Regions from separate parts of the Microbacterium sp. LMI1x-1-1.1 genome, predicted to be linked through region 1. Evidence: predicted binding sites of a transcription regulator. Region 1 holds the regulator's gene; each other region holds the start of a gene.
What was found. Region 1 encodes HrcA, which represses chaperone genes, less so after heat shock. Its sites were predicted from a motif close to TTNGCACTCGNNNNNNNCGAGTGCNAA; they were not measured.
Positions count from the first base shown of each region.

Region 2: a site for HrcA is predicted at 2,588-2,614, ahead of MRBLMI1x_RS05240 (Hsp20/alpha crystallin family protein). Genes of this name have one in related genera too.
Region 3: a site for HrcA is predicted at 2,881-2,907, ahead of groES (co-chaperone GroES). Genes of this name have one in related genera too.

Region 1 is NZ_JBEGHM010000002.1:1,014,221-1,023,963, reverse strand. Features, by position in the region: gene MRBLMI1x_RS12755 (ExeM/NucH family extracellular endonuclease) at 1-1,533, opposite strand, end outside; gene lepA (translation elongation factor 4) at 1,769-3,619, shown strand; gene MRBLMI1x_RS12745 (DUF1990 family protein) at 3,629-4,279, shown strand; gene hemW (radical SAM family heme chaperone HemW) at 4,279-5,496, shown strand; gene hrcA (heat-inducible transcriptional repressor HrcA) at 5,567-6,601, shown strand; gene dnaJ (molecular chaperone DnaJ) at 6,633-7,751, shown strand; gene MRBLMI1x_RS12725 (16S rRNA (uracil(1498)-N(3))-methyltransferase) at 7,754-8,491, shown strand; gene MRBLMI1x_RS12720 (histidine triad nucleotide-binding protein) at 8,536-8,883, shown strand; gene MRBLMI1x_RS12715 (PhoH family protein) at 8,930-9,743, shown strand, end outside.
Region 2 is NZ_JBEGHM010000001.1:1,071,592-1,081,334, reverse strand. Features, by position in the region: gene MRBLMI1x_RS05250 (acid phosphatase) at 1-1,384, opposite strand, end outside; gene MRBLMI1x_RS05245 (MarR family winged helix-turn-helix transcriptional regulator) at 1,577-2,005, shown strand; gene MRBLMI1x_RS05240 (Hsp20/alpha crystallin family protein) at 2,077-2,526, opposite strand; gene MRBLMI1x_RS05235 (prolyl oligopeptidase family serine peptidase) at 2,666-4,717, shown strand; gene MRBLMI1x_RS05230 (hypothetical protein) at 4,763-6,193, shown strand; gene MRBLMI1x_RS05225 (organic hydroperoxide resistance protein) at 6,206-6,628, opposite strand; gene MRBLMI1x_RS05220 (MarR family winged helix-turn-helix transcriptional regulator) at 6,642-7,064, opposite strand; gene MRBLMI1x_RS05215 (ThuA domain-containing protein) at 7,165-7,794, shown strand; gene MRBLMI1x_RS05210 (adenine phosphoribosyltransferase) at 7,911-8,453, shown strand; gene MRBLMI1x_RS05205 (hypothetical protein) at 8,792-9,451, opposite strand.
Region 3 is NZ_JBEGHM010000001.1:6,393-16,135, forward strand. Features, by position in the region: gene MRBLMI1x_RS00030 (ABC transporter substrate-binding protein) at 1-1,263, opposite strand, end outside; gene rarD (EamA family transporter RarD) at 1,420-2,358, opposite strand; gene groES (co-chaperone GroES) at 2,496-2,792, opposite strand; gene MRBLMI1x_RS00045 (class I SAM-dependent methyltransferase) at 2,944-4,143, shown strand; gene MRBLMI1x_RS00050 (hypothetical protein) at 4,145-4,639, opposite strand; gene tsaD (tRNA (adenosine(37)-N6)-threonylcarbamoyltransferase complex transferase subunit TsaD) at 4,636-5,694, opposite strand; gene rimI (ribosomal protein S18-alanine N-acetyltransferase) at 5,696-6,193, opposite strand; gene tsaB (tRNA (adenosine(37)-N6)-threonylcarbamoyltransferase complex dimerization subunit type 1 TsaB) at 6,190-6,858, opposite strand; gene tsaE (tRNA (adenosine(37)-N6)-threonylcarbamoyltransferase complex ATPase subunit type 1 TsaE) at 6,898-7,401, opposite strand; gene alr (alanine racemase) at 7,398-8,513, opposite strand; gene MRBLMI1x_RS00080 (holo-ACP synthase) at 8,537-8,893, opposite strand; gene MRBLMI1x_RS00085 (low molecular weight phosphatase family protein) at 8,947-9,567, opposite strand; gene MRBLMI1x_RS00090 (CPBP family intramembrane glutamic endopeptidase) at 9,638-9,743, shown strand, end outside.

The DNA of each region.
Region 1 (9,743 bases):
GAGCGTCGTGAAGTAGTTGAGGACGTTGAACGAGGCGATCGAGAGGTCTCCGCTCACCTCGGCGGGTGCGTCGGTTCGGACGTTCTCGAAGACGACCTCATCCGTGCCCGTGCCGTCGCCGACGAGCGGCTGAGTCGGGTTCAGCTTCCACGAGTCATTGCGGTAGTCGACGATGAGCGGTTCCGTGAAGGTGACCCCCGCGCCGACCGTGATCGGCTCGGTGAGCGAGACGTACGCGGGCGTCAGCGCCTGGTTCGCGGCCGACGTGTAGTCGAGCCCGGCTCCATCGTCGAGACGCACGCCGCGAGCCGCGTTGTCCGCGGCGACCGCGGCGGCCGCGTCCGAACCGGGACGCGCCGCGTCCGTCGGCTGGCGCAGCGGCTCCGACCCGGCTGCGAGGCCCACCTCGCCGAAACGGTTGGTGCTGTAGGTGTCGCTGACGGTGAAGTCGCCCTGGGGCGCGACCAGCATCGACTCGAGCGACTCGCGCTGTGCGACCGTCTTCGGCCATTCGACGGTGGCGGGCGTCGGCGCCTCGGCATCGGCGACGACCTTCGCGGCTCCCGCCTTGACGGTGAGTTCGGTGAGGCCGTTGAACTCCGAAACGACGCCGGTGACCGTCACGGTGTCGCCGAGGGCGACCTCGCCGGTCGCTCCGGGCGCGTAGACGAAGACGGCGTCGGAGGCCGTGTGCGCGGCGAGGTCCAGCGCGCCGCCGGTGCCGGCCGTCTGGATGACGTAGCCGTTGTATCCGCCGGTGGGGTAGTGGGCCGTGACGACCCCGGTCGTGGTGACGGTGCGGCCGGCCAGGGGCGAGGCATCCGTCGTGCCCTGGATCTCTGCGATCGTCGCCGCCTGCGGCTCGGGCTCGGGCTCGGGGTCGACATCGGCGCCGAGACCGGTGGGGGTGGGGGCGCCGGCCGTGAAGTCCGCGGCGTTGTCGGCGGTGTTCGAGTTCTCGTCGTCGCGCGAGACGCTCGTGGCGTTGGCGGTCCCGGGGGCGGGCGCCGAACCGGCGAAAGCCGTGGCCGTCGTTCCCCACCCGACGAGGTCGACGACCTGGTCGAGGGTGGCGATGCCGGTGCTGCCCGTCAGCGCGGTGTCGTTCGCGACGAGGGCGACCTTGGCTCCGCTGCCGCTCATCGCGATGGTGCCCTCGACATCGGCGTCGAAGCCGGGGAGGGAGGTGTTGCTGCCCGGCGCCTCGCCGATCAGCAGGTTCGCGCCGGCGGGCAGGTCGACGTCGCCGAGCTTCGTCACCTGCCACGAGCCGCCGGTGGCGGAGGCGTACTGGACGCTGTAGCCGCTCAGATCGACGGTCTCGTCACCGGTGTTGGCGAGTTCGATGAAGTCGCGGTTGAACGCGGCGCCGCTGTTGCCGCCGCCGCCGTAGACCTCGGAGATCACGATGGGCGAATCGGCCGACACGGCGGCGGTGGCGACCGACGGAGCGAGGGCGAGCCCTCCGACCGTCACGGTCGCGGCCGTCAGCAGGGCGCAGGTCCGGCGGAGAACCGGATGCGCGGCGGGCACGGGGGCAGGTGGGTGCGACACGGTGGGTTCTCCCGAGGCGGCGCGGGCGCGGGGCTTATCGCGCAGGAACCGACCGCCACACTGAGCATTCGGGCGGTGGTGCGCCCCTCGCAAGGGTCAGATCGGTTAACTCTTTCTCATGCGTCGGTGCGCTGGCGTGTCGATGAGACGAGCGGTTATTGTGCCCGGTCGGCCGGGACGCTGCGCAGCCGGTCGCCGGTAGACTCGCCTGGTCATGTCACCCCGCGCACTCACGCCCCTGCAGCCCGCGGCCACGCCGCCCGCGCAGCTTCGCAACTTCTGCATCATCGCCCACATCGACCACGGCAAGTCCACGCTGGCCGACCGCATGCTGCAGATCACCGGCGTGGTCTCGGACCGCGACATGCGCGCCCAATACCTCGATCGCATGGACATCGAGCGCGAGCGCGGCATCACGATCAAGAGCCAGGCGGTCCGGATGCCGTGGGCCACCGATGCGGGCACGTTCGCGCTCAACATGATCGACACCCCCGGTCACGTCGACTTCACGTACGAGGTCAGCCGGTCGCTCGCCGCGTGCGAGGGAGCGATCCTCCTCGTCGACGCGGCGCAGGGCATCGAAGCGCAGACGCTCGCGAACCTGTACCTGGCGCTCGAGAACGACCTCGAGATCATCCCGGTCCTCAACAAGATCGACCTGCCCGCTGCCGACCCGGAGAAGTACGCGGCTGAGCTCGCGAACCTCATCGGCGGCGACCCCGCGGACGTGCTCAAGGTCAGCGGAAAAACGGGCATCGGTGTCGAGGAGCTGCTCGACCGCATCGTCGAGCGCATCCCGGCACCGAAAGGCGACGCCGACGCGCCGGCCCGGGCCATGATCTTCGACTCGGTCTACGACGCCTACCGCGGCGTCGTCACCTACGTCCGGATGATCGACGGCAAGCTCGAGCCGCGGGAGCGGATCCAGATGATGTCGACGCGCGCCGCTCACGACCTCCTCGAGATCGGTGTGTCGAGCCCGGAGCCGGTCCCCACCAAGGGATTGGGCGTCGGCGAGGTCGGTTACCTGATCACGGGCGTGAAGGATGTCCGCCAGTCCAAGGTCGGCGACACGATCACGAACCACCGCAAGCCCGCGACCGACGCGCTTGCCGGCTACACCGACCCGAAGCCGATGGTGTTCTCGGGGATCTACCCGATCGACGGCAGCGATTACGCCGTGCTCCGCGAGGCACTCGACAAGCTGAAGCTCTCTGACGCCTCGCTGCAGTACGAGCCCGAGACCTCCGTGGCCCTCGGCTTCGGCTTCCGCTGCGGGTTCCTCGGACTGCTGCACCTCGAGATCATCACCGAGCGCCTCTCGCGGGAGTTCGACCTCGATCTCATCACCACGGCGCCCTCGGTGACCTACACGGTCACGACCGACACCAACGAGACGGTCACGGTGACGAACCCGTCCGAGTACCCGGACGGCCGCGTCGCCGAGGTGTCCGAGCCGGTGGTCAAGGTCGGCATCCTGTTGCCGAAGGACTACGTCGGCACGGTCATGGAGCTCTGCCAGTCGCGTCGCGGCACGCTCCTCGGCATGGACTACCTCAGCGAGGACCGCGTCGAGCTCCGCTACAACATGCCGCTCGGCGAGATCGTGTTCGACTTCTTCGACCACCTGAAGTCGAAGACGCAGGGATATGCGAGCCTCGACTACGAGCCGGCGGGCTCGCAGACCGCCGACCTCGTGAAGGTCGACATCCTCCTGCAGGGTGAGAAGGTCGACGCGTTCAGCTCGATCGTGCACCGCGAGAAGGCCTACGCCTACGGCACGCTGATGACCGAGCGTCTGCGCAAGCTCATCCCGCGCCAGCAGTTCGAGGTGCCGATCCAGGCCGCCATCGGTGCCCGGATCATCGCCCGCGAGAACATCAGCGCGATCCGCAAGGACGTCCTCGCCAAGTGCTACGGCGGTGACATCAGTCGTAAGCGCAAGCTGCTCGAGAAGCAGAAAGAGGGCAAGAAGCGCATGAAGATGGTCGGCCGCGTCGAGGTCCCCCAGGAGGCGTTCATCGCCGCCCTCTCGGGCGATGTCGAGGGCAAGGACAAGAAGTAGGCTGACACGATGCGCCGCGGGAGTTTCCAGGCAGGAACCGTCGACTACGCCGCCGTCGGGGCCACGCAGGCCCCCGACCTCATGGGCTATCCGCCGAAGGGTACGACCCCGGCGGAGGCGTCGTGGCGTCTCGGCAGCGGCGAGAGCCGCTTCGTCACCTCGACCGAGCAGCTCCTCGGGTGGGGTGCCCAGCGAGGTGCGGGATTGCGCGTCGAAGATGTGCGCCCGGCATCCGGACCCATGTACTCGGGTGTCGGGTTCGACGCCGACGGCAACGCCGTCCAGCCGAGCAGGCTGGACGATGAGCAGCGCTTCGATGCGGACGGCACGCCGTTCGTCGGCGCCGGCACGACCGCGCACGTCCATGGCCGGGTCGGTGGGATGAGGGCGGATGCCGAGCTCCGCGTCATCTCGCTGATCGACGAGCCGCGGCGGGTCGGGTTCTCGCTCGGCACCGTCGGCGGCTCGGTCGTCAGCGGCGAGGAGTCGTTCCTGCTCGAGTGGCGGGACGACGACGAGGTGTGGTTCACGGTCCGCGCCTTCGACAAGCCGACCGGCGTGCTCTACCGCCTGTGGCATCCCCTCGTGAAGCGTCGTCGTCGTGCGCTGTTCCAGGGGTACCTGCAGGCGATGTCGCCCATGTACGCCACCGGTTCCTGATGGGCTCTGCTCTTCCCCTCGGCGATCCCGCACCCGCCGACGGCGCGCTGCCGCACGACGTGCCGGTGGATCCCGCCGTCGACTTCGGCGTCTACCTGCACGTGCCGTTCTGCCGGGTCCGCTGCGGATACTGCGACTTCAACACGTACACCGCGACCGAGCTGCGCGGTGCACGCCAGGACGCCTACGCCGACGAGGTGCTCCACGAGATCGCGCTGTCCCGTGAGGTCCTCGCCGCACAGGGACCCCTGCGTCCGGCCCGCACCGTGTTCTTCGGCGGTGGCACCCCCACTCTCCTTCCGCCGGGCGACCTCGCGCGCATGCTCGACGGCATCCGGGGAACCTTCGGTCTCGCGGACGGCGCCGAGGTCACGGTCGAGGCGAACCCCGACACGCTGACCGATGAGGTCGCGCAGACCCTTGCCGCTGCCGGCGTCACACGGTTCTCGATCGGGATGCAGTCGTCCGTGCCGCACGTCCTCGCGGCACTCGACCGCACGCACGACCCCGCGAACATCGCGACGGCCGTCGCGGCGGCGCGGAAGGCCGGGCTCGCGGTCAGCCTCGATCTCATCTACGGCGCACCGGGGGAGTCGCTCGAGGACTGGCGCACCTCGCTCGAGACGGCGATCGCGCTCGCACCTGATCACATCTCGGCGTACGCGCTCATCGTGGAGGACGGAACGAAGCTCGAGCGTCAGATCCGCCGCGGCGAGGTACCCGCCCCCGACGACGATCTGCAGGCCGACATGTACGAGCTCGCCGACGAGCTGCTCGCGGCAGCCGGCTACGGCTGGTACGAGGTCTCGAACTGGTCGACGACTCCCGCCCAGCGCTCCCGCCACAACCTGTCGTACTGGCGGGGTCAGGACTGGTGGGGCTACGGCCCCGGTGCCCACAGCCACGTCGGCGGGCTGCGCTGGTGGAACGTCAAGCACCCCGCCGCGTACGCGCAGCGCCTGGCGCTGGGGGAGTCGCCGGCGGCCGGACGGGAGCGACCGGATGCCGAGGCCCGCCGCCTCGAGGTCATCCTGCTGCGCTCGCGCATCGTGGACGGCGTCGCGGTCGACGAGGCGACCGTCGCGGGGCGGCGGAACGTGGCATCCCTCATCGCCGACGGACTCGTCGACGGCGCCTCGGCCGTGCGGGGACGCATCGTGCTGACGCGTCGCGGACGGCTGCTGGCCGACGCCGTCGTCCGCGCACTCACCGAGTGATCCGAGCAGATCGCTTCTCGCGCGGTAGAATTGGCACTCCCAGAACGAGAGTGCCAGCGGAGGAGGGGTGATGGTCTCGGAACGCGGTCTTCAGGTGTTGCGTGCGATCGTCCAGGACTACGTCGACACGCGCGAGCCGGTCGGCAGTAAAGCGATCGTCGACCGTCACCAGTTCGGCGTCTCCGCGGCAACCATCCGCAACGACATGGCGCTCCTCGAAGACGAAGAGCTGATCACCGCGCCCCACACGTCGTCGGGCCGTGTACCCACCGACAAGGGGTACCGCGTCTTCGTCGACCACCTCGCCGACGTCCGCCCCCTCACCTCTGCGCAGCGCTCCGCGATCGGCGCCTTCCTCGAGGACACCGGTGACCTCGACGACCTGCTCGTCCGGACGGTCCGCTCCCTGACGCGTCTGACCGGTCAGGTCGCGATCGTGCAGTATCCGTCCTTCGCGCGGGCGAACGTCTCGCACGTCGAGGTCGTGCACCTCGGCGGGCCGCGGATCGTCATCATCGTCGTGACCGACACCGGCCGAGTGTCGCAGCGCGTCGTGCTCCTGTCGTCCGAGCCGTCAGCCGACGAGGCCGCGCAGCTCAAGCTCGCGATGGCGTCGCTGCTCACGGGCAAGAGCGTCCGAGACGGCGCGGCGGCGATCGCGCGCATCCTCGAGGACGAGACCCCGGTCCCGCGCGAGGAGAACCGCCGCGTCGTACTGCGCGCGATCGGCGAGGAGCTCGACGAGTTCCGCCAGGACCGCATGGTCATGGCGGGGTCCGCGACCCTCGCCCGCCGGGAATCCGACTTCCGCGGCAGCATCTACCCGCTCCTCGAGGCGATCGAGGAGCAGGTGACGCTGCTGCGGCTCATGGGGGAGATGGTCGCCGACGACCGCGGGCTGGCGACCAGCATCGGGCGCGAGAACGAACCGTTCGGGCTGTCCGAGGCATCCATCGTCGCGGGCGACTACGACGCCGGCGGGTCCCACGCCCGCGTCGGCGTGCTGGGTCCCACACGCATGGACTACCCCACGAATCTCGCGGCGGTCCGCGCCGTCGCGCACTATCTGACGCGGTTGCTCGAAGAAGACGAGACGTCGCGCTGAACGAATCGGCCCGCGGGCCGGAGAGGTGATTGTGGCTGACCACTACGAGGTCCTGGGTGTCGCGCGCGACGCGAGCCCTGAGGAGATCAAGAAGGCTTACCGGCGTCTGGCGCGCCAGCTGCACCCGGACGTGAACCCGGGGGAGGATGCCTCCGAGCAGTTCAAGCTCGTGACGCACGCCTACGACGTGTTGAGCGACCCCGACCAGCGCCAGCGTTACGACATGGGCGGCGACGGAGGCGGCTTCGGCGGAGCCGGTGCAGGTGCCGGCTTCGGCGGTTTCAGCGACATCTTCGAGAGCTTCTTCGGCGGTGGCGGCGGAACCCGCGCCGGCCGTCCGCGGTCACGCCGCGAGCGGGGCCAGGATGCGCTCGTACGCGTCGACCTCGACCTCGGCGACGTCGTCTTCGGCGTCCACCGCGACATCGAGGTCGACACCGCGGTCCTCTGCGAGACCTGCCAGGGCTCGTGCTGCCAGCCGGGCACCCAGCCGGTCACCTGCGACATCTGCCACGGATCGGGCCAGATCCAGCGGACGGTCCGGAGCCTCCTCGGCAACGTCGTCACCTCGCAGCCCTGCACCACGTGCCAGGGCTACGGCACGACCATCCCGTACCCCTGCTCCACCTGTCAGGGCCAGGGCCGTGTGCGTGCACGTCGCACCGTGTCGATCGACATCCCGGCCGGCGTCGAGACCGGTCTTCGACTCCAGCTCCCCGGGTCCGGCGAGGTCGGTCCCGCCGGCGGCCCGAACGGCGACCTGTACCTCGAGGTCACCGTCGCCCCGCACGACGTCTTCAGCCGCGACGGCGACGACCTACTCGCGACCCTCGAGGTCTCGATGGTCGATGCCATCCTGGGAACGAGTGTGACCATCGAGTCCCTCGACGGATCCGTCGACCTCGACATCCGCTCCGGGGTCCAGGCGGGCGACGAGCTCACCATCCGCGGTCGGGGGATCACGCCTCTCCGAGGCGACCAGCGCGGCGACCTCCGGGTCGGCGTGCAGGTCGTCACGCCTTCGCACCTCGACCCGAAGTCGCGGGCGCTCGTGCAGGAGCTCGCGAAGCGGATGCGTCCGGCCCCGCCTCATCTGGCGGAGTTCCACCCGGGTCTGTTCTCCAAGCTCCGCGGCAAGTTCAAGCGCTGATCGTGGCCCTCCACTTCCTGATCGAGGATGCCGGGGCCGCCGGCCCGGGCGATGTCGTCCGGCTGACGGGGGCCGAGGCGCACCACGCCGCGGCCGTCCGTCGCATCCGGGCGGGAGAGGACGTCACGGTGGGTGACGGCCGCGGCGTGTGGCTGACCGGCACGGTCTCGGCCGCCGCGCCCAAAGAGGTCTCGGTCGAGGTCTCCACCCGCGCCGAGGTTCCCGCGGCGTCGCCGCGCACCGTCCTCGTCCAGGCCCTCGCGAAGGGCGATCGCGACGAGCTCGCCGTCCAGGCGGCGACGGAGCTCGGGGTCGACGCGATCATGCCGTGGCAGGCGGCCCGCTCTGTCTCGCGGTGGGAGGGTCCGAAGGTCGCCAAGGGCGTCGCACGCTGGGAGACGATCGCCCGTGAGGCGGCGAAGCAGGCGCATCGGCCGTGGCTGGCAGAACTCCACCAGCCGGTCTCCACGCGGCAACTGGCGGCACTCGCCCAGAACGCACGGATGCTGGTGCTCGAGCCGACGGCATCCGTCGCGCTGTCGCGCATCGAGATCGACGCGGCCGACGCGAGCGACGTGATCCTCGTCGTGGGACCCGAAGGGGGCATCTCGCCCGAGGAACTCGACCTGCTGCAGTCGGCGGGTGCGACGCTCGTGCGGCTCGGCGACACTGTGCTGCGCACCTCGACGGCGGGGCCGGCGGCCCTCGCCGTGGTCAATGCGGCCCTCGGCCGCTGGTGAGCCGGACCCGACCGACGCGGGAAGGCGCTGAGTAGACTGGGAGGATGAGCGAGCCATCGGTGTTCACCCGCATCCTCCGGGGTGAGATCCCCTCCGAGATCGTCGCCGAGACCGACAACGCGTTCGCGATCCGCGACATCGCCCCGCAGGCGCCCGTCCATCTCCTCGTGATCCCCAAGACCGAGGACTACCGCGACGTGGTCGAGCTCGCGGCGGGCGACCCCGCCCTCCTGGCCGAGCTGGTCGGCCTCGCGAACAGTGTCGCCGCCGAACACGCCGGCGGCGACTTCAGACTCGTGTTCAACACCGGCCCCGACGCCGGACAGACCGTGTTCCACGTCCATGCACACGTGCTGGGCGGCGGACTCACGGAAGGGAGCCTCGGTGGCTGACAGCGCCGAACCCACCGTCGCGCACATCTACGCGGACGGTGTCGCCATGGTGCAGCTGCTCGGTCCGCAGGACCGTCTGCTGCGCACCGTGGAACGCGAACACCCGGACGTGCAGGTACACGTCCGCGGCAACGAGATCACCCTGACCGGTGGCGAGGGCGCCGTCGCGCGCGCCCACGAGCTCGTGGACGAGCTGATCGGCATGGCGAGATCGGGCCAGGGCCTCGACCCGAGCGACGTGACGCAGTCGAACCGCATCCTCCGCGAGAACAGCGGGATGCGTCCGTCCGAGGTGCTCGGCGAAGCGATCCTCTCGTCTCGCGGCAAGGTCATCCGACCCAAGACGCGCGGCCAGAAGGAGTACGTCGACGCGATCGAGGAGAACACGATCGTCTTCGGCATCGGCCCCGCCGGCACCGGAAAGACCTACCTCGCGATGGCGAAGGCCGTCCAGGCGCTGCAGCGCAAGGAGGTCAGCCGCATCATCCTGACCCGTCCTGCCGTCGAGGCGGGGGAGCGGCTCGGGTTCCTCCCCGGCACGCTGACCGACAAGATCGACCCCTACCTCCGCCCGTTGTACGACGCCCTGAACGAGATGATGGACCCCGAGCTCGTCCCGAAGCTCATGGCGTCGGGCACGATCGAGGTCGCGCCTCTCGCGTACATGCGTGGGCGCACGCTCAACGACTCGTTCGTCGTCCTCGACGAGGCCCAGAACACGACGCCCGAGCAGATGAAGATGTTCCTCACGCGCCTCGGGTTCGGCACGCGCATGGTCGTCACCGGCGACATCACCCAGGTCGACCTGCCGCAGGGTGCCTCGGGGCTGCGACTCGTCACCCGCGTCCTCAAGGACATCG
Region 2 (9,743 bases), on a different contig from region 1:
TCGACGGGAGCGTCGGCTGGGGAGCGGGGGTCGGCTCGGGCGAACCGGTCGGTGCGGGCGCGGGAGTGGGCTCAGCCGTGGGAGCCGGCGTCGGCTCCGGGGTCGGGGTGGGCTCGGGCTGCGGGCCCGGGCTCGGCTGGGGCTGCGGGGTGGGCTCGACGCTTCCGTCGCCGATCACGACCGAGCCGTCCGCCTTCACGGTGACCTTCGCGGCCATAGCCGCCGCGAGGTTCATCCGCTGCCAGCTCTCCTGCTCACCCACGTCGAGGGGGTTACCGGAGTCCTCGGCGGTCAGCGCGAGCACCTGTCGACGCTGCGCCGGCGTCAGGTCGGGGTGGGACGAGACGAGCAGCTCCTCGGCTCCCGCGGGCACCACGACCTTCTCACCCTTGGGGCCGATGTCGGGGAAGCCGTACCCGAGGTGCTCCTCGTAGTACGCGAGCGCCTTGTCGGTCGGCAGGTACGGGACGTCCTTCTTGATGCAGTTCTCGAGGGTGTCGCCGCAGCCGCGCTCCAGAACGCCGCGCAGTTCGTCGGCGGCTTCGTCGACGAGCGCGCGCATGGCCGGGTCGGCGAGGCGGAGCGCGATGATCTTCTGGCCCATCATGCGGCCGCTGATGACGTCGAGTGGGTAGTGCGCAGCCATCACGACGCGGTTGTTGCCGGCCTCGGCCGTGCGGGCGAGGATCTGCGGCGCGAGCTGGGGCAGCATCTCGGCGAGCGCCGTGCCCTGCCAGTACGCCTGCGACGTGTGGCCCGACGGGAAGGAGCCGCTCGTGGAACCCCACGCGTCGCCGCCTTCCTTGTCGCGGTAGACGAGGTCCTTCGTCTTGTCGAGACGGATGTACGGCCGGTCGTAGTCGAAGTAGTTCTTGGGCGGGTTCGTCGACGAGGTCGAGCCGAGCTTGCCGCCCTCCTTGTTGAGCAGCCAGGTCACCTTGGGCAGTTCGCCGTCGGCGATGGCCTCGGCGTAGATCGCCCCGAGCTTCTTCCCGAACGCGTCGCCCATGCTGACGGACATGTCCTGGTACTGGTCGACGATGGCCCGCTGGACCTGCGCCTTCGAGGCCGTCCGGTTGATCTCGCTCGTCAGCTCGTCGTTGTAGTCCATGACGGCCGCATTGCCGCCTGGGCCGCGGTCGGTGCGGAGGTTCTGGAAGACATCCATCATCCGGACCGACCAGTTGTCGGCGCTGGGAGCGCTCGAATCACCCGTCGAGGCGGTCGCGTCCGACGAGTAGGTCGCCGTCTTCTGCGCCTCGGTGAATCCGTCCGCCGCGAAGGCGGGGACGGCTGCCAGAGTGCACGCGACGAGGATGCCGAGGCCCCCGATCGCGCCGCGAGTCCGGCTGCCTGCTCGTCTTGTCTGTTTCTTCACGCTCACGGGCGCGCCTCACTTCCATCGGTTGCGGGAGTCGTCGCAGACTATCGATGACACGCGGGTTTGTCAGGACATAGCGACAACACAGTTCATGAGAATGCTCTCCTGAGCGTGAGAACGGCACGTGACGGCGTGGTGAAGCCGAGGCGACCATCGGCGCTCGGCGCGTCTGCCCGCGGCGATACAGTTGACGCCATGACCGATCGACGCCTCGCCATCGCCGCGTGGGAGAGCCTCTTCCGCGCGCAGCACGAGGTCATGGCCGAGATCTCCCGGGACTTCGACGACGATCAGCTGTCCGGTGCCGAGTACGACGTCCTGCTGACGGTGACGCGCTGCGATGAGCACACCGCACGCCTGCGCGACGTGACCGCCAACATGCTCATCAGCCAGCCCAGCGTCTCGCGGCTGGTCGACCGGATGGTGGCACGCGGGCTCGTCTCCAAGCAGCCCGACCCGCAGGACGGCCGCGGCGCGATCCTCCGCGCGACCGACAAGGGCGCGACGATGTTCCGTCGGCTGGCGACGGTCCACGGTCGGACGATCGCCGAACGCATGTCGGTCCTCACCGACGACGAACTCGCACAGCTCGAGAAGCTGACCGCGCGCCTTCGCGGCGTGTGACACATGCGAATCGCCCCGCATCCGAGACGGGATGCGGGGCGATTCGCGTCAGTGCACAGATGCCGTGGTGATCACTGGTCGATCGGCTGCGGCTCGCTCTCGCGGGCGGAGATGGTCGGGGCCGAACCGTCGGCGACCACCTCGACCTTGCGCGGCTTGGCCTTCTCGCTCACCGGGATGGTGACGGTGAGCACACCGTTGCTGTAGGTCGCCGTGATGGCGTCGGTGTCGATGCCCTGGCCGAGGTTCAGCTGGCGCAGGAAGCTCGCGGTCTCACGCTCGCGCGTGATCCACTTCACCCCGTCGGCCGCCCCCACGGTGCGCTCGGCACGGATGGTGAGCAGCTGGCCGTCCACGTCGATGTCGACCGAGCCCGGGTCGATGCCCGGCAGGTCGGCGTTCAGGACGTAGTGGTCGCCGTCGCGGAACAGGTCCATCGGCATCCGTCGCGGGCCGCGGCGCGTGTCGAAGAGGGTCGACGCCAGGCGGTCGATGTCACGGAACGGGTCGTAGGTTGCCATGATTCTCTCCTTCGGTGATGTGGTCTCAAAGTTGAGCCCCTGCGGCTCAAGTACGTTCAGATTAGCACTCTGACCCACCGAGTGCCAACGGTTCTCGCACGGCGAACGCCCACGTCGGAGACGGCCTTAGGCTGGCGACATGAGCGCCCACGAGACCGCCCCCGAGCCCGCCGACCCGTTCCTCTGGTTGGAGGAGATCGACGGGCCCGAGGCCCGCGCCTGGGCAGCCGAACGGACCACCGAGACCGAGGCGGCCTTCTCGGGCAACACACGCACCGCGCTCGAGCGCCGCCTGACCGGCATCCTTCAGGACCCCGATCGACTCGTCATCCCGAGCCGCCACGGCGATCTCATGTACGACCTGTGGCGGGATGCCGCAAACCCCCGCGGCCTGTGGCGACGGACATCCCGCGCCGCCTTCGCAGCGGGCGAACCGACCTGGGAGGTGCTGCTCGACGTCGACGCGCTCGGCCGCGAGGAAGGCGTGGCGTGGGCGTTCGCGGGCGCGGCTCACGGACCTGCCGGCAGCGGGCGGGCGCTCGTGCGGCTGAGCCCCGACGGCGGCGACGCCACCGTCGTGCGCGAGTTCGACCTCGACGCACGTCGTTTCGTCGACGACACCCCGTTCGCCCTCGACGCCGAGAAGACGATGATCGCGTGGGTCGACCGCGACACCCTGCTCGTCGCCACCGCACTGCACGGCGGCGGCGTGACCGACTCGGGGTATCCGATCAGCGCCCGCGCCTGGCGACGGGGCGAGTCGCTCGCGGACGCGCCGCCCATCGTGACGGGTGTCGCCTCGGACGTCGGGGTGTTCGCGCACGTCGACCGCACCGGCGGTACGGCGACGCCGATCGTGGTCATCGCGCACGACTTCTTCCACTCCGAATCGTTGGTCTGGGACGGCGGCGAGCCGCGTCTGATCGCCGTGCCGCAGGACGCGAACGTCGATGTTCACGGCGACCTCGTCACCGTGCGGACCACGACCCCGTGGCGCATCGGCGAGACGACGCATCCGTCGGGCACCCTCCTCATCGGTCCACTCGAGACCGTCACGGAGGGCGACGGGTCGAACCTGCGCGTCGCCTTCGCCCCGAGCGACACGGCGGTGCTCGAAACGTGGACATGGACCCGCACGCGCCTGGTCCTGACGATCCTCGACCGCGTGCAGAGCCGGCTCGTGTCGCTCGATCCCGAGACGCTGACCGGAGTCGACATCGACCTGGGCCTCGGCGACGCCGACCTCTTCAGCGCGAGCGTCGCCACCGCCGACGACGACGAGGACGACGAGCTGTGGGTGGTCGCTCGCGGCTTCCTCACTCCCCCGACGCTCCTGGTGATCGCCCCCGGCGCCGAGCCCCGCGTCGTCGACCGCAGCCGCCCCACCTTCGACGCGTCCGGACTCGTCGCGGAGCAGCACTGGGCGACGTCGGCCGACGGCACGCGCGTGCCCTACTTCGAGGTCGGTCCGCGGGAGCGCTCCGGCACTCTCCCCGTCCTCATGAACGGCTACGGCGGGTTCGAGCACGCGCTCACCCCGGAGTATCCGACGATCGTCGGCCCCGCCTGGCTCGAGGAGGGACGCGTGTACGTCGTCGCGAACATCCGCGGCGGCGGGGAGTTCGGACCCGAGTGGCACCTGGCCGCCCTGCGCGAGAACCGCCACCGCGCATACGAGGACTTCGCCGCCGTCTCGCGCGACCTCGTCGCACGCGGCGTCTCGACCCCCGACCGCATCGCCTGCCACGGCCGCAGCAACGGCGGCCTGCTCGTCGGCAACATGCTGACCCAGTACCCCGACGACTTCGGGGCGATCGTCTGCGGCGTGCCCCTCCTCGACATGAGGCGGTACACGCGACTGTCGGCCGGTGCCAGTTGGATCGCGGAGTACGGCGACCCCGACGACCCGGCCGAGTGGGAGTTCGTGAAGACCTTCTCGCCGTATCACCTCATCGAGCCCGGGCGGCGGTACCCGGCATCCCTCATCTATGCGGCCGCGAGCGACGACCGGGTCGGCCCCGTGCAGGCGCGCAAGATGGCGGCACGGTTGGCAGACGAGACGGATGCCGAGGTGCACTACCTCGAGCCTATCGAGGGCGGTCACTCCGGAGCGATCGACGCGGCCTCGACCGCCGCACTGCACGCGACGATCCACGCGTTCCTCGACCGCACGGTGGCGCGCGCCGACTGAGCGGCGGGGGCCCGCCCTCTACGCTGGGGGCGGGAGGTCCACCGCATGAGCAACATCGGGGCCGTCGAGGATGACCTCGCGGCGACGCTGTCCGCTGTCGCGGAGCGCGTCCGCATCGACGACGCCGCGGCCGAGCGGATCCGCCAGCACGTCCCCGGGCTGCGCGCGGCGCTGGCCCGACGCGGATCGTCTGCCGATCTCGTCGACCTCGTGACGGCGGCGGTCGTCGCCGCGAACGGTCGCTCCCTCGACCTCAAGGTGCACGGCGAGCAGCGCGCCGCGAACCCCGTGCGCATGAGTTCGCGGTTCGCCCTCGGCGCCGCCTGCTACGCCGACAGGTACGCCGGCAACCTCGCCGGGCTCCGAGACGAGATCCCCGCGCTCCGCGACCTCGGCGTGAGCGTGCTGCACGTCCAGTCACCGTTCGCCCGCCGGGAGGACGGCACGATCGACCTCCGTCGCGGCGACCCCGGTCTCGGATCGATCGACCGCCTCTCCGACCTGGCCGCCCACCTTCGCCTGTCCGGCATCTCGCTCGCGGTCGACGTCCCCGCGCGCGACGATCTCGCTGGACTCGTGGACGATCTCCTCTTCCTCGCCGGGCGCGGGGTCGAGGTCTTCCTCCTTCCGGCTCGCGACACGGTGGGCGTCCTCGCCCCCGTGCTGGCGATCGGTGCACCGGGAGTCGATGTGCTCCCGGCATCCCCCGGTTCCGCTCCCCTCTGGCACGCGCTCGCCACGGGCGACGCGACACCCGTGCAGCGCGCGCTCGAGGCACGCGACGGCAGTCTCGACGTCGCCGCGGTGCGGGATGCGGACGCGGTGGTGTGGCGAGCGGATGCCGCCGAGCTCACCGCTCGCTACACGGGCGGCTCCTCGTTCGGGCGCGGCCTGGCGACCGCGGACGGCGTGGCCGGAACGACCGCGTCGCTCGCCGGGGTCGAGGCGGGCGACCCGCTCGGCGAAGCCCGCGTGGCCCTCGCGCACGCGTTCGCGCTGAGCGTGCCGGGTCTTCCCGTGCTGTGGCTGGGCGACGAGGTCGGTCAGCTGAACGACCCGACGTTCCGCGACGATCCCGAGCGCCGCGACGACCCGCGCTGGACGCACCGCGGTCAGAAGCCGCGTGACCGCTACGCGCAGAAGACGGATGCCGCCACCTCGGCCGGCCGCATCCACCGCGACCTCACGAAGCTCATCGCCGTCCGCCACACGACGTCGGAGTTCGACGGCACGCGCCTGATCGGTTTCGACGTACCGGCCCCGTCGGTCGTCGCGTATCAGCGGCCCGGTGACGGGTCGATCGTGCTGGTGCTCGCGAACGTCGCTTCAGAGCCCGCGCACGTTCCGGCGGTGACGCTGTCGGGCTTCGCGCGCACGGCACTCGATCTGGTGGAGGGCGTCGAGCTCGCAATCGACGAAGGGCTCACGCTGCCCGCCTGCGGTTTCCGCTGGCTGCGCGTGAGCCCTGTCGTCTGAGTCCGGCGGAGGTCAGTCCTCGACGACCGTGACGGTGACCTCGATGTTGCCGCGCGTGGCGTTCGAGTAGGGGCACACTTGGTGTGCGGCGTCGGCGAGCGCCTGCGCCTGGTCGTGCGGGAGGTTCGGGATGACGACCTCGAGCTGCACGGCGAGACCGAAGCCGCCCTCGCCGTTGGATCCGATGCTGACGCGCGAGCCGACGCTGGTGTCCTCGAGGGTCACCTTCTGGGCGCGAGCGACGGACTGGAGGGCGCTGTGGAAGCACGCGGCGTAGCCCGCGGCGAAGAAGACCTCGGGGTTCGGAGCGCCACCGGCGCCACCCATCTCCTTGGGAACGCGCACGTCGGTGTCGACGAGGCCGTCGACGGTGCGGACGTGTCCGTTGCGGCCGCCTCCGGTCGCGAGTGCTTCTGCGGTGTAGAGAGCTTCCATGATGTCCTTCGGGTCAGGAGGCGATTGCCTCGTCGGTGGTACGCATGACGCGGTTCAGGTCGTGGACCACGTCGAGCAGCATCCGCGCCTTCTCCTCGTCGAGTCCGGTGCAGCGCGCGATCTCCGCGCCGACGACGGACAGCTCCGAGCGGAGCGCACGGCCGTCGTCCGTCAGCGAGACCTCGACGACACGGTCGTCGTGAGGGCTGCGCGAACGGGAGACGATGCCGCGCGCCTCGAGGCGGCGGATGAGCGGCGAGAGGGTCCCGGAATCGAGGAAGAGCTCAGCGCCCAACTCCTTGACCGACCGGGGCTCCTGATCGCCGAGAGCGACGATGACGAGGTACTGCGGGTACGTCAGCTTCCACGGCGCGAGCACGCGCCGATACGCCTGTCCGAAGGCGTGGCTGGCCGAGTACACCCCGAAGCACACCATCTGCTCGATCGCTCTCATGTCTTTATGGTTGCACGCAATTGAGTTGTGCACAACTTAACTGAGGGTGAACGATCCTCGCGATCGTTCGTAGAGTAAGCGGATGCGTCGTGTACTCGTCTTCTCGGGCGGTGCGGATTACGCCGACCCGTGGCATCCGTTCGTCGAAACGAGTGCGATCGTCGCGGAGGTGCTCCGGGAGGAGGGCGACGCCACCGTCGTCGACACGCTTGAAGACCTCGCCGCGCGGATCGACGCTGCGGACCTACTCGTGATCAATGCGGGCGGCGGCACCGCGCCGCATCCGCTCGACTCGCGCCTGGCCGAGATCCTCGCGGGGTACCGCGGTCCGCTTCTCGTCCTGCACGTCGCGGCGACGCTGCTGCCGGAGCACGCGGCGTGGGAGGCACGGCTCGGCGGACGCTGGGTGCGCGACGTGACCTTTCACCCCGAGCGCGGACCGCTGCACGTGCGGCCCGTCTCGGCATCCGTGGCAGACCTCGCCGACCTCGACACGGTGGATGAGGCGTACACGGCGCTGCGGGTCTCTCCCGACGCCGACGTCCTTCTCGTGCACGACGACGCCGACGGGGTCGCGCACGCGCTCGCCTGGACGCACGAGAACGACGGATGCCGCGCCGCCTACAGCGCACTCGGTCACGACGCGGAGGCCTACGGGTCCCCGCTCGCCCCGGAGCTCATCCGGCGACTCACCCGCTGGCTGCTCGCCTGAGCCTGGAGTACGTACATCCCGGACTCAGGTGGCTGGATCGTGTCAACGGATGCTCGTCGACACAGATGTCACGACCGTCGGGCGAGAGGGCGCGCGCGGTATGGAACGATGAGGCGATGTCCGAGCTCCGCCATCGACTGCGCACGACGTTTCGCTGGCTGGGCGACCGCACCGATCCGGACTTCCGTGCGGATGTGACGGGTTGGTGGCGAGACGCCGACATCCTCGGTGGGATGGGCGCCGCGCTCTCCCGGCTTTTCCCCGACGAGGAGCCCACTGTGGTTATGGGGACGCAGTCGAGAGGGAGTCTGCTCGGTGTCCTGTGTGCACAGCACCTCGGGGTGGGGTTCGCGGAAGTGCGGAAGAACCCGGGTTGCGCGGCGGACAGCGATGCGTGGTGGCAGGTGACCACGGCTCCTGATTACCGCGATGAACACCTCGAGCTCGGAGTCCGCCGAAATCTGCTGCGGTCGGGCGATACCGTGTTGTTCGTCGACGACTGGGCCGCGACGGGCGCCCAAGCGACGGCGTCGCGCACGTTGGTGCAGATGAGCGGCGCGAAATGGTGTGGTGCTGCTGTCGTGGTCGACGGCCTCGAGAGCTCCGCAGTGCGGCGAGATCTCAATCTCCGCTCACTGCTCCATGTCCGCGATCTCTGACGACGCGCCTCGGCACGGACCGCAAGTCACCCGCTGGGCGCTCGCCCGACCACGCACCAACAAGAAAAGCCCCGCCGAAGCGGAGCTTTTCTCAGACTGTCTCAACACAGTGTGCGCCCGAATGGACTCGAACCCCTAACCTTCTGATCCGTAGAGAGAACGGTGGCAACTCGGAGGTGCTCGGGAGCACACTGGCCCGCGCGCGCCCTGCCCCACTTCGCCCCGAGATCTTGTGGTTTGAGGTTCGGCGTGTGCGGGTCAATCGGAGCCGCACCGAGCGGGTCGGAGCGGCGCGTGCGAGCTGTTTCAGAGCTGGAACCGGCCCGTCGCGCGCAGCCTCAGACGCGACGTTTGATCGCGCCCGAAGCGAACCACTGCACTAGTGGGACGGCAAGCAGAACCGCAGCCTCGGCCTCAGCTTGAGTATTGGGCGCCCAGTCAGGCTGGCCAGCGTGACGGCCCTGCCCAGCCCAGAGCATCTGCACCATGCCGAGAATGACAGCATCGGCAGGGAAGTCAGCATGCTGCTTCTTGATGTCGAGACCCCACCCGCTCTGATCACGCATGACTGTGAACACCTTGCCGAGTGTCGCCGTTCGGTCGGACGGAATGACGACGGGGACGGTAGCTGCCTCTACCGCCAGAACAGCGTTGGTGTACGCCGACACCGGGTTCGGTGAGACACCAAACGCCGCGTGCCAGGCCTTCGCGAGGAGCTCACCAGCATGACCCGGCAATGCCATGGCACTTTCGGCCGCTTCGCGCACTCCGTCGGATACCCGGTCCTCGAGACCTGCATTGCCCGCTCTGGTGCCGACGGTCCATTTGGAACCGCTGCGACGCAATATCTCTTCGAGATCTTCCAGGCGAGCTCCCCCGCCGTATTCGCCTGAAACGAGGTAGACCAAATAGTCCAGGAAGTGGATGTAAAGGTTCTCCCCCTCTGCGTCATCTTGGAGCTCCCTCTCGAGCGCGTCGAATCCGTAGTCTTCGAACACTTCCGATAGCGGAGACTCTCGCCGAGTGAGTTGGTCGAACGCGCGCACACGCGCGATCCAGCGAAGGTTGCGACCTTCACTTACGTAATGGACTCGCGGTTTCAGCCAAGCTTTCAACCCGCTTCGCATCCACGCTGGGACACCGTCTACCAGCACCGGGGAGTCTGACCGGGCGCGGCCCATGGGAGTCCAATTCACGATCCCATGATGGACCATGCCTCGGACGTCAGACCGAGGTCAGTCGCATGAAGGCTCTAACGGCGGATGAGGATGCCGAACTCGTCGGGGTCGG
Region 3 (9,743 bases), on a different contig from region 1:
CGGGCCGGAGACACCGTCGTAGTCGGCTACCTCACCGGCGTTGATGATGTCGGCGCACTCGGCGTAGGTGGTGCACTTCGTGCCCTCACCGGTGCCACCGGAGACCTGCTGCAGGTGCGCGGCGACGTCGGGGCCTTCGGCCGATCCGGCTTCGAGGGCCGCCAGAGCGAGCAGGATGACCGCGTCGTACGACTCGGGGCCGTACGTGAAGTCCTTCAGCTCGGGCTTGCCGGTACCGGTCCAGTAGGAGTTCAGGTCTTCCCGGAAGGTCGCCGTGCTCGTCGGGTCGACGGCCGGGTACGTGCCCTTGGCACCGGTCAGGGTGCCAGCGTCGAACTCGTCACCGAAGTTGGCGAGGTTGCCGTCCACGAAGTACATCTTGTCCTTCGGGAAGTCGGCCGCCACCAGCTCGGGGATGATCGTCTTGACCTCTTCGAACGTGATCAGCGCGATCGCGTCGGGGTCGGCCGCCAGAACGGTCTCGACCTGCGACGAGAAGTTCGTGTCGCCCGTGTTGTACAGGGCGGCCGAGACGACGGAGCCGCCGGCCTCTTCGAACGCGGCCTTCGCAAAGCACGCGAGACCAGTGCCGTACGAGTCGTTGAGGATGATCATGCCGACCGTCTCAGCGCCGTCACCGGCGATGAGGTTGCCGAGAACCTGCCCCTGGAGCACGTCGGAGGGGGCGGTACGCCAGTAGAGGCCCTTGTCCTTGTAACCCGTGAAGGCGGCCGAGGTGTTGGCGGGCGAGAACTGGATCGCGTCGGCGGCGATGACCTGGTCGATGAACTGCAGCGACGTGCCGGACGAGGCGGCGCCGATGATCGCGGTGGCGCCGGCGTTCAGCAGACGCGGGATCTCGGTCTCGTACGCCTTGTTGTCGGTGTCACCCGAGTCACCCTGCTCCAGGTTGATGGTGACGCCCTTGTCGGCCTTGTTGACCTCGTCGGCGGCGAACTCGGTGCCGGCGATCTCGGGCGGGCCGAGGAAGGCGAGGTTACCGGTGACGGGCAGGGCCGTGCCGATCGTGTACGTGAGGTCCTTCGCCGGACCCTCGGAGGTGGACGCGTACTCCGGCGTGTAGGACGCGGGCGCTGCCTTGTCGCAGTCCACCGGGAAGTCTGCTTCTGCAGCAGGGGCCGCGGCGCTCGAGCCGGCGGGTGCGGGTGAGCCGGAACAACCGGCCAGGACCAGTGCGCTCGCGCCGATCAGGGCGAATGCGCCCATGACCTTTGCCGTGCGCGATCGGGTGAGAACGCTCATTGTGCTCCTTGCTGTGGTGACACGAGTCGGATCGGGTCCGGCCCGGTGTGATCAACCTAGCGGGGAGGTCGTCTCGCGAGTGTTGCCGTTCGTTAACGATGTGTAACGAGGTGGGCACGCTCCCATAACGGTCGGGAAAGCGGCATCCGATGCGGTTCAGACGGGGTCGGGAACGGCTGTCACGGCGCGCGTACGCTGGCGACGCGAGGCCAGGAGCGAGTCGACGGCGAACACCGCGATCGCCACCCAGACGAGCCCGAATCCGATCCATCGCTCGAACGGCATGGGTTCGTGCAGGATGAGCACGCCCGTGAGGAACTGCATGATCGGCGCGATGAACTGCAGGATGCCGACCACGGTCAGCGACGTGCGTCGGGCTCCGGCGGAGAAGAAGAGGAGCGGGATCGCCGTGATGGCTCCGGCCAGGAGGAGCAGGATCGTGTGGCCGGTGCCCTCGCGCCCCATCGTGAGCCCCGACGTCACTCCGACCGCGACGAGCTGGATGACGGCGATCGGCACGAGCCAGAAAGACTCGAGCGTGAGGCCGCTGACGGCATCCACCGACGGTCCGATGCGCTTCTTCACCAGCCCGTAGGTCGCGAAGCTCGCGGCGAGGGTCAGGGCGATCCACGGCACGTTGCCGACCGCCACGATGATGACGACGACAGCCGCGGCGGCGATGCCGACGGCGGTCCACTGGGCGGGGCGCAAACGCTCCTTCAGCACGATCACGCCGAGGAGCACGGTGGCGATCGGGTTGATGAAGTAGCCGAGGCTCGTCTCGACGACGTGACCCGTCAGGGTGCCGATGAGGAAGACCTGCCAGTTGACGTAGATCAGGAGACCGGCGACGAGGGTCCAGAGCAGGAGCCGACGATCGCGGAGGATGACGCGCATCCGCCCCCAGCCGCGGGTGACCGCGATCAGCGCGACGCAGAAGACGAGGCTCAACACGATGCGCCAGCCGACGACCTCCCACGGCGTCGTTGGCGCAAGGCTGACGAAGTACAGCGGGAGGAAACCCCAGAGCACGTACGCCGAGAACACGAAGATCCCCCCGAGGGACTTCTCGCGGGCGGTCTCCTCGGGTGTCATGAGTACGAGCCTACGACGGTCATGACAGCTTGCGCGTCATGGCGACTGCCGACGTTCGCGCGGATCCTGCCATCGGCAAGGCAAAAGCACAGGGCCCGGATGCCGAAGCATCCGGGCCCTGTCGAAGGTGCTGCGTGTCAGCGGACGACGACCGCGAGGACGTCGCGAGCCGAGAGCACGAGGAACTCGTCGGCGCCGAACTTGACCTCGGTGCCGCCGTACTTGCTGTACAGGACGCGGTCGCCGACGGCGACGTCGAGCGGAACGCGGTTGCCGTTGTCGTCGATGCGGCCGGGGCCCACGGCCACGACCTCGCCCTCCTGGGGCTTCTCCTTGGCGGTGTCGGGGATGACCAGGCCACTTGCGGTGGTCTGCTCGGCCTCGACCTGCTTGATGACGATGCGGTCTTCGAGCGGCTTGATGGAAACCGACACGGTCTACCTCTTTCTTGCTGGTGGGGTCCTGCTTCAAGACTCATCAGCACTCGCTTGTCGAGAGTGCTAACGAAAGTCTAGGGCGCGGTTGGCACTCATGCAACGCGAGTGCCAACCGAGGTCCGGATGCCGCACGGCCTAGGCTGGCCGGATGGAACAGGCCGAGCTCACCGCCCTCCTGACCGCCCAGGGATTGCGCATGGTGGACGAGGTCGGACCCCTGGCATCCACCACCGAGGTCGCCGCCGCCGTCTCGCGCCTGCGCGCGGCCGGCCACTCCCCCGATCTCGTCTCGGCCGTCGTCGGCCAGGCCCACCTGCGGGTGCGCGCTGCGGCGAAGTTCGGCCCGTTCGCGGACCGCATGCTGTTCACCCGGGCGGGTCTCGAGCAGGCCACGCGGCTCGAGGTTGCTGCGCGTCACGCGGGGCGGTTCCGGGATGCCGGTGCGCACCGCGTCGCGGACCTCGGCTGCGGCATCGGGGGCGACGCTCTGGGGCTCGCGGGCATCGACTTGGACGTGCTCGCGGTCGACGCGGACGAGACGACGGCCGCGCTCGCGGCGTACAACCTCGCCCCCTTCGGCGAATCGGTCACCGTGCGGCACGGCCGTGCCGAGGAGACCGACCTCGACGGGTGGGATGCGGTCTGGCTCGACCCGGCCCGGCGCACCGCCGGCCATTCCGAGACCTCGCGCACGGCGCCCGAGGACTGGTCGCCGTCGCTGGACTGGGCCTTCGACCTCGCAGGACGGATGCCGGTGGGCATCAAGCTCGGCCCCGGACTCGATCGCGACCTCATCCCCGACGACGCCGAAGCGCAGTGGATCAGCGTCGACGGCTCGACGGTCGAGCTCGTGCTCTGGTCGGGATCGCTGCGCCGCGAGGACGTCCGCCGGTCGGCGCTCGTGCTGCGCGGCGGCAGCGCCGCAGAGCTCACCGCGCCCGGCGACACCGACGACGAGCCCGTCCGCGACCTCGGTGCGTTCGTCCACGAGCCCGAGGGCGCCGTCATCCGCGCGCGCCTCATCGGCGAGGTCGCACGGAGCCTCGACGCCGGCATGCTCGGCGGCGGCATCGCGTACCTCACCTCCGACACCCCGCTCACGAACCCGTTCGTCCAGTCGTTCCGGGTGCGCGAGGCCCTCCCCCTCAAGACCGGCGCCATCGATGCGGCGCTTCGGAAAGCCGACATCGGCACGCTCGAGATCAAGAAGCGCGGCGTCGACGTCGACCCGGCGCAGTTCCGGCGCAAGCTCACGCTGCGGGGCGCGGCATCCGCCACCCTCATCCTCACGCGGATGGGCGAGGGGCGGGACGCGAAGCGGGTCGCGATACTGGCCGACCGGGTCTGACTCAGCCGACCAGGGCGCCCTGCGTTCCGGCCCACCACAGCCACCCGGCGCTGTACAGCAGGGACGCGATGCTGAGCCCGAGACCCCAGTACGCGGTCTCGCGCTTCTCCCACGGCCGGCGGAGGGCGAGGACCGCGAGGACGACGCCGATCATCCCGACCGGGAAGCCCCAGCCGACGAAGCACGCGAGGACGAGACCGAGCGCGCCGAACAGCAGCGACCAGCCCGCGCTCCGCGGCAGCACCGGCGCCGGCGGGATCCACCGCACGTCGGGCGAGGCTTCCTCGTCGGGGTCCGGGTGCACGGCGAGGGGCGGCGCGACGGGGAGCGGCTGGGTCAGCTCGCGCCGGAACCCGCCGCGGTGCGCCCCCGGGAGCGCGGAATCGGTCGGCGCGGACGCGACGTCGACGGACGGCGGCTCGACGACCGGACCCTGAGCTGAAGAGGCGGGGCCTCGTGACGGGGAGGCGGGGGGCGGCATCCGCTCGTCGGTCATGAGGACGTCGCCACCTGGATCGTCGTGACCGGCAGTGTGGAGTCGGCGCCGAAGGCGAGGGTCGAGGCCGGGCGGCCGCTCATGATCAGCTCCGAGGCGAGAGCGGCGATCATCGCTCCGTTGTCGGTGCAGAGCGAGAGAGGCGGGATGCGGACGGCGACCCCGGCGGCCTCGGCGCGCTCGAGCGCGACGTCGCGCAGACGCCTGTTCGCGATGACGCCACCGCCGAGCAGGAGGCGCGGCACGCCGTGGCGGGCGCAGGCGTCGAGGGCCTTCGTGACGAGGACGTCGACGACCGCTTCGCGGAAGGATGCCGCGACGTCGGGCACCGACACCGGTTGCCCCGTCGCCTCGTGCTGTTCGACCCAGCGCGCGACGGCGGTCTTGAGCCCCGAGAACGAGAAGTCGTACCGGTGCTCGGCCATGTCGGAGGCCCGGGACATGCCGCGCGGGAACCGGATGGCGTTCGGGTCCCCGGTGGACGCTGCGCGATCGATCTCGGGTCCGCCGGGGTAGGGCAGACCGAGGATGCGGGCGATCTTGTCGAAGGCTTCGCCGGCGGCGTCGTCCATCGTCTCGCCGAGGAGCTCGACGTCCGAGACGAGGTCGCGGACGAGCAGGAGCGACGTGTGTCCGCCGCTGACGAGCAGGGCGACGGTCGGATACTCGACCTCGTCGCCGGTCAGGATGTCGGCGGCGATGTGGCCGACGAGGTGGTTCACGGCATAGAGCGGCCTGCCGAGGCTGACGGCGAGGGCCTTCGCCGCGCCGACGCCGACCATGAGCGCACCGGCGAGACCGGGACCGCTCGTGACGGCGACCGCGTCGATGTCGGCGAGGGTCACCTGCGCCTCGGCGAGCGCCGCCTCGATGGCGGGCTGCAGGGCCTCGAGGTGGGCGCGGGCGGCGACCTCGGGGACGACGCCGCCGTAGCGGGCATGCTCGTCCATCGAGCTCGCGATCGTGTTGGACAGCAGGGTGCGGCCGCGGACGATGCCGATGCCGGTCTCGTCGCAGCTCGTCTCGATACCCAGGACGAGGGGTTCGCGCGTCATGTCAGCACCAGCCCTTCTCGGCCGTCGGGGCAGCCGTGGTCCGTGCCTCCCAGGCGACGAGGTTCAGCTGCATGACGACCGCGTCGACATCGTCGGGCTGGTAGTACCGGGGGCGGCGGCCGACCTCGAAGAAGCCCTCCGACAGGTACAGCGCCGTGGCGCCGGGGTTGTCCGCCCGCACCTCGAGGAACATCTCCCGCGCGCCGCGGCTGCGGGCGGTCGTCAGCAGCTCGCGCAGCAGCGCGCGCCCACGGCCGTGACCCCGCGCGTCGGCGGCGATCGCGATGGTCTGGATGTCGGCATCCGCTGCGCCCTGCACGGCCCGCACTCCGCCGTAGCCGACGAGTCGACCGGCCTCGATGTCGACGACGTAGCGACCATGGGGCGAGGCGAGCTCGCCGGCCATGAGCGCATCGCTCCAGGCGTCGGTGGGGAACGAGGTGCGCTCGAGACGCATGATGTCGTCGAGGTCGTCGCCGGTGGCCGTGCGGAGGGTCACTGGCCGACCTTCTTCCGCGGGCCGGGCATGGTGACGTCGGGGGCGCGCAGGTACAGCGGCTCGCCGAGGTCCTCGACGCGGCCGGCGGCGACGGCGCGCGCCGCCACGAGGGCGACCATGGCGCCCGGGATGACCGTCGTGTCGCGACGCTCGGCGCTGTGTTCGGCGAGCGCGGCGTCGACGTCGTCGCGCTTCACGAGCGTTGCCTCGGTCATGCGCATCGGGAGCCCGTCGTCGTCGATGCCGTCGTAGACCGTGAACGCGAACTCCTTGCGGCGGGCGTCGGTGACGACCGCGAAGCGGGGGACGTCGGCGAACGGGTCGGCGAGCAGCACGGCGAGGGCGGCGGCATCGTGGCTCCGCACCGGGACGACCGGGATGCCGCGTCCCAGGGCGAACGCGCGCGCCGCCGCGATCCCGACCCGAAGCCCCGTGAACGGGCCCGGGCCCATGCCCGCGGCGACGTGGGTCAGGGCGACGGCCTCGGGAGCACCCGTCGCACCGATGGGGCCGTGCGCGGCATCCGTCATCGCCGTCTCGAGCAGCGTGCCGATGATCTCGGCGTGGCCGAGGGCGTCGGCGCTGGCGGCATCCGCTCGCACCGCACCGTCGGCGTCGATCACGGCGACGGCCGTGCCGAGGGAGGTGTCGATGCCGAGGATCACAGGATCAAGGGTATCCGGGCGGGCGGCGGCCGAGCGGCGTCAGGGGCGGCGCGTGACCGTCACGATGCGCGGAGCGGCGTCCTCGAGCTCGGCGGCGTAATGGCCGGTGGTGCCGCAGGCGTTGTCGATGCCGGTGCCGCTCCACCCGCGTTCGATCTCGAGCTCCCACCATGTGTCGACGAGCCCGTCGACCATGTCGCGCCCCCACTCGACGATCGTGACGGCGTTGTCGGGGTCGAGGCCGAGGTCGTCGAGCTCGGCGGGCGAACCGAGCCGGTAGGCGTCGACGTGCACGAGCGGCGGGCCGCCGACCTCGGACGGGTGCGTACGTGCGATGACGAACGTGGGGCTCTGCACGGGACCGCGGATGCCGAGACCCGCACCGATCCCTCGGGTCAGGGTCGTCTTGCCCGCCCCGAGCGGACCGGTCAGCACGATCAGGTCGCCGGCGGTCAGGACGGCGCCGAGCTCGCGGCCGAGGGCCTCCATGTCGTCCGGCGAGGCGATCTCGCGACGCCCCTCGAACTGCTCGATGCCGGTCACGACCGTACCTCCCGTCGCGGAACGCGCGGGCCGATGCGCGTGACGATCTCGTAGTTGATGGTGCTCGCCGCGTCGGCCCAGTCGGTCGCGGACGGCACGCCCGTGGCCGGGTCACCGAAGAGCACGGCCTCGTCGCCCACCTGCACGGGCTCGTCGCCCGCGTCGACGACGAACTGGTCCATCGCGATCCGGCCGGCGACGGGGAACGTGCGTCCGCCGATCGAGACGGGACCCGCGCCGGATGCCGCGCGCGGCACGCCGTCCGCGTAACCGATCGAGATGAGCGCGAGCGTCGACTCGCGCTCGGTGCGGTGCAGGTAGCCGTACGAGACGCCCTGGCCCGCGGGCACCCGACGGACGGCGGCGACGGACGCGCGGAGGGTCATGGCGGGGCGGAGACCGAGGTCGGCCGACGAGCGGTCCTCGAACGGTGACAGCCCGTAGATCGCGACGCCCAGACGGACGCAGCCCAGCCGCGCTTCGGGCAGGCCGATGGCAGCGCGCGAGGCGGCGATGTGGCGCAGCCGCGGCCGGAGACCGGCGGACTCGGCGGCGGCCTGGGCGACCGTGAAGCGCGAGAGCGCCGTGCGGTCGTCGTCGGACGACGTGTTGGAGAGGTGGCTGAAGATGCCGAGCACCTGGATGACGCCCTGACGCTCGTATTCCGCCGCTTCGGCGAAGACCGCCCCGTAGTCGGCGGGGGCGATGCCGTTGCGGCCGAGGCCCGTCTCGACCTTGAGCTGCACGGTCACCGGACGATCCGTCGATCCGGCGCGCGCGGCGGCGCGGAGCTGCTCGAGACTCGAGACGCCGAGCTCGATGTGCGCGGCGGCGGCCGCGGCGAAATCGGTGCCCGGCGCGTGCAGCCACGCGAGCACGGGCGCGTCGATCCCGGCATCCCGCAACTGGAGAGCCTCGGGGATGTCGGCGACCGCGAGACGCGCCGCTCCCCCGGCCAGCGCGGCACGGCCCGAGCGCTCCGCGCCGTGACCGTACCCGTCGGCCTTGACCACGGCGATGACCTCGGACTCGGTGAGCCGTGCGAGGTGGCGGACGTTGTGCTCGATCGCGCCGACGTCGATGACCGCTTCGCGCGCGATGCCCTCCGGCATCCGGTGAGGGAGGGGCATCCGGGTCATGACGCGGACTCCGCGATCACGTACGCCGTCGCGAGTCCCGCGTCGTGCGAGAGCGACAGGTGGACGGTGGCGATGCCGCGGCTCGCGACCGTGGCTGCGGTCTCGCCGGACAGGGCGAAGACGGGACGGCCCGAAGGCTCGGAGGCCACCTCGATGTCGGTCCAGTGCACGCCCTCGGATCCGCCGAGCGCCTTGATGAGCGCCTCCTTCGCGGCATAGCGAGCCGCGAGCGAGTGGGGCTTGAGGGTCTGCTCGGATGCCGTGAACAGCCGCGTCATGAGCTTCGGCGTGCGCTCGATCGAGCGCTCGAACCGCGGGATGTCGACGAGGTCGACACCGATTCCGATGATCATCCCGCCTCCTGTCGCCGCGCGCTACGGCATCAGATCAGGATATCGGGCGCAGCTCAGCCGACGGCGAGCCGCACGACGCGTTCGACGGCGTCGAGGCCGGGCGAGAGCTGCGCGTCCGAGCGGGCGTACGTCTCGCGGGAGCGGCCATACGGGTCGACGACGTCGTCGTCGGTCGGGTCGACGGGCGGGAGGACGAGACCCCGCTGCCCGCCGAGGACGGCGAGCGCGCCGCGCAGCCGGTCGCGAGGGTCGTCGCCGGTTGCGCCGGCCCTGATCGCGTCGTCGGATGTCGCGGCGGCGAGGCGCTCGAACTCACGGATCGTGAACGCGACGCGGAGCTTCGCCGGGGCGAGCTCGACGATCGCGCGGCGGTGGTCGCGGTCCATCGCGAGGACGAGGTCGGGCTCGCGCAGCAGCGCCTCGGTGAGGTAGCGCGATCCGTGCGCCGCGATCTGCTCGGTGGGCACCCCGTGGGCGACGGCGAGCTCGACGGCCTCGCGCGGCATCCGATCGCCCTGTCGGGCGCGCACACCGGCGCTCGTCGCGGCGACGCCGAGATCCCCGAGGCGGTACTGCAGGACGAGAGCGGCGAGCGGCGACCGGCAGATGTTGCCCGTGCAGACGGTGAGGATCTGGATCACGCGGAGCCCTTCGAGACGGATGCCGCGGCTCATCCCGCGCCCTCTGCGTGGCGGAACGGGGTCCCGCGACGGGACGCGGACGGGCACCCGATACGGTAGGCCCGTGCAGGATCAGCTTAGCGACGGCGACCCGTCCCCCCTCGCGGACGCCGAGGCGCCCGATCCCGCGCTCGAAGCGGACACTCGAGGCAAGCCGCACCGCCGCCGCG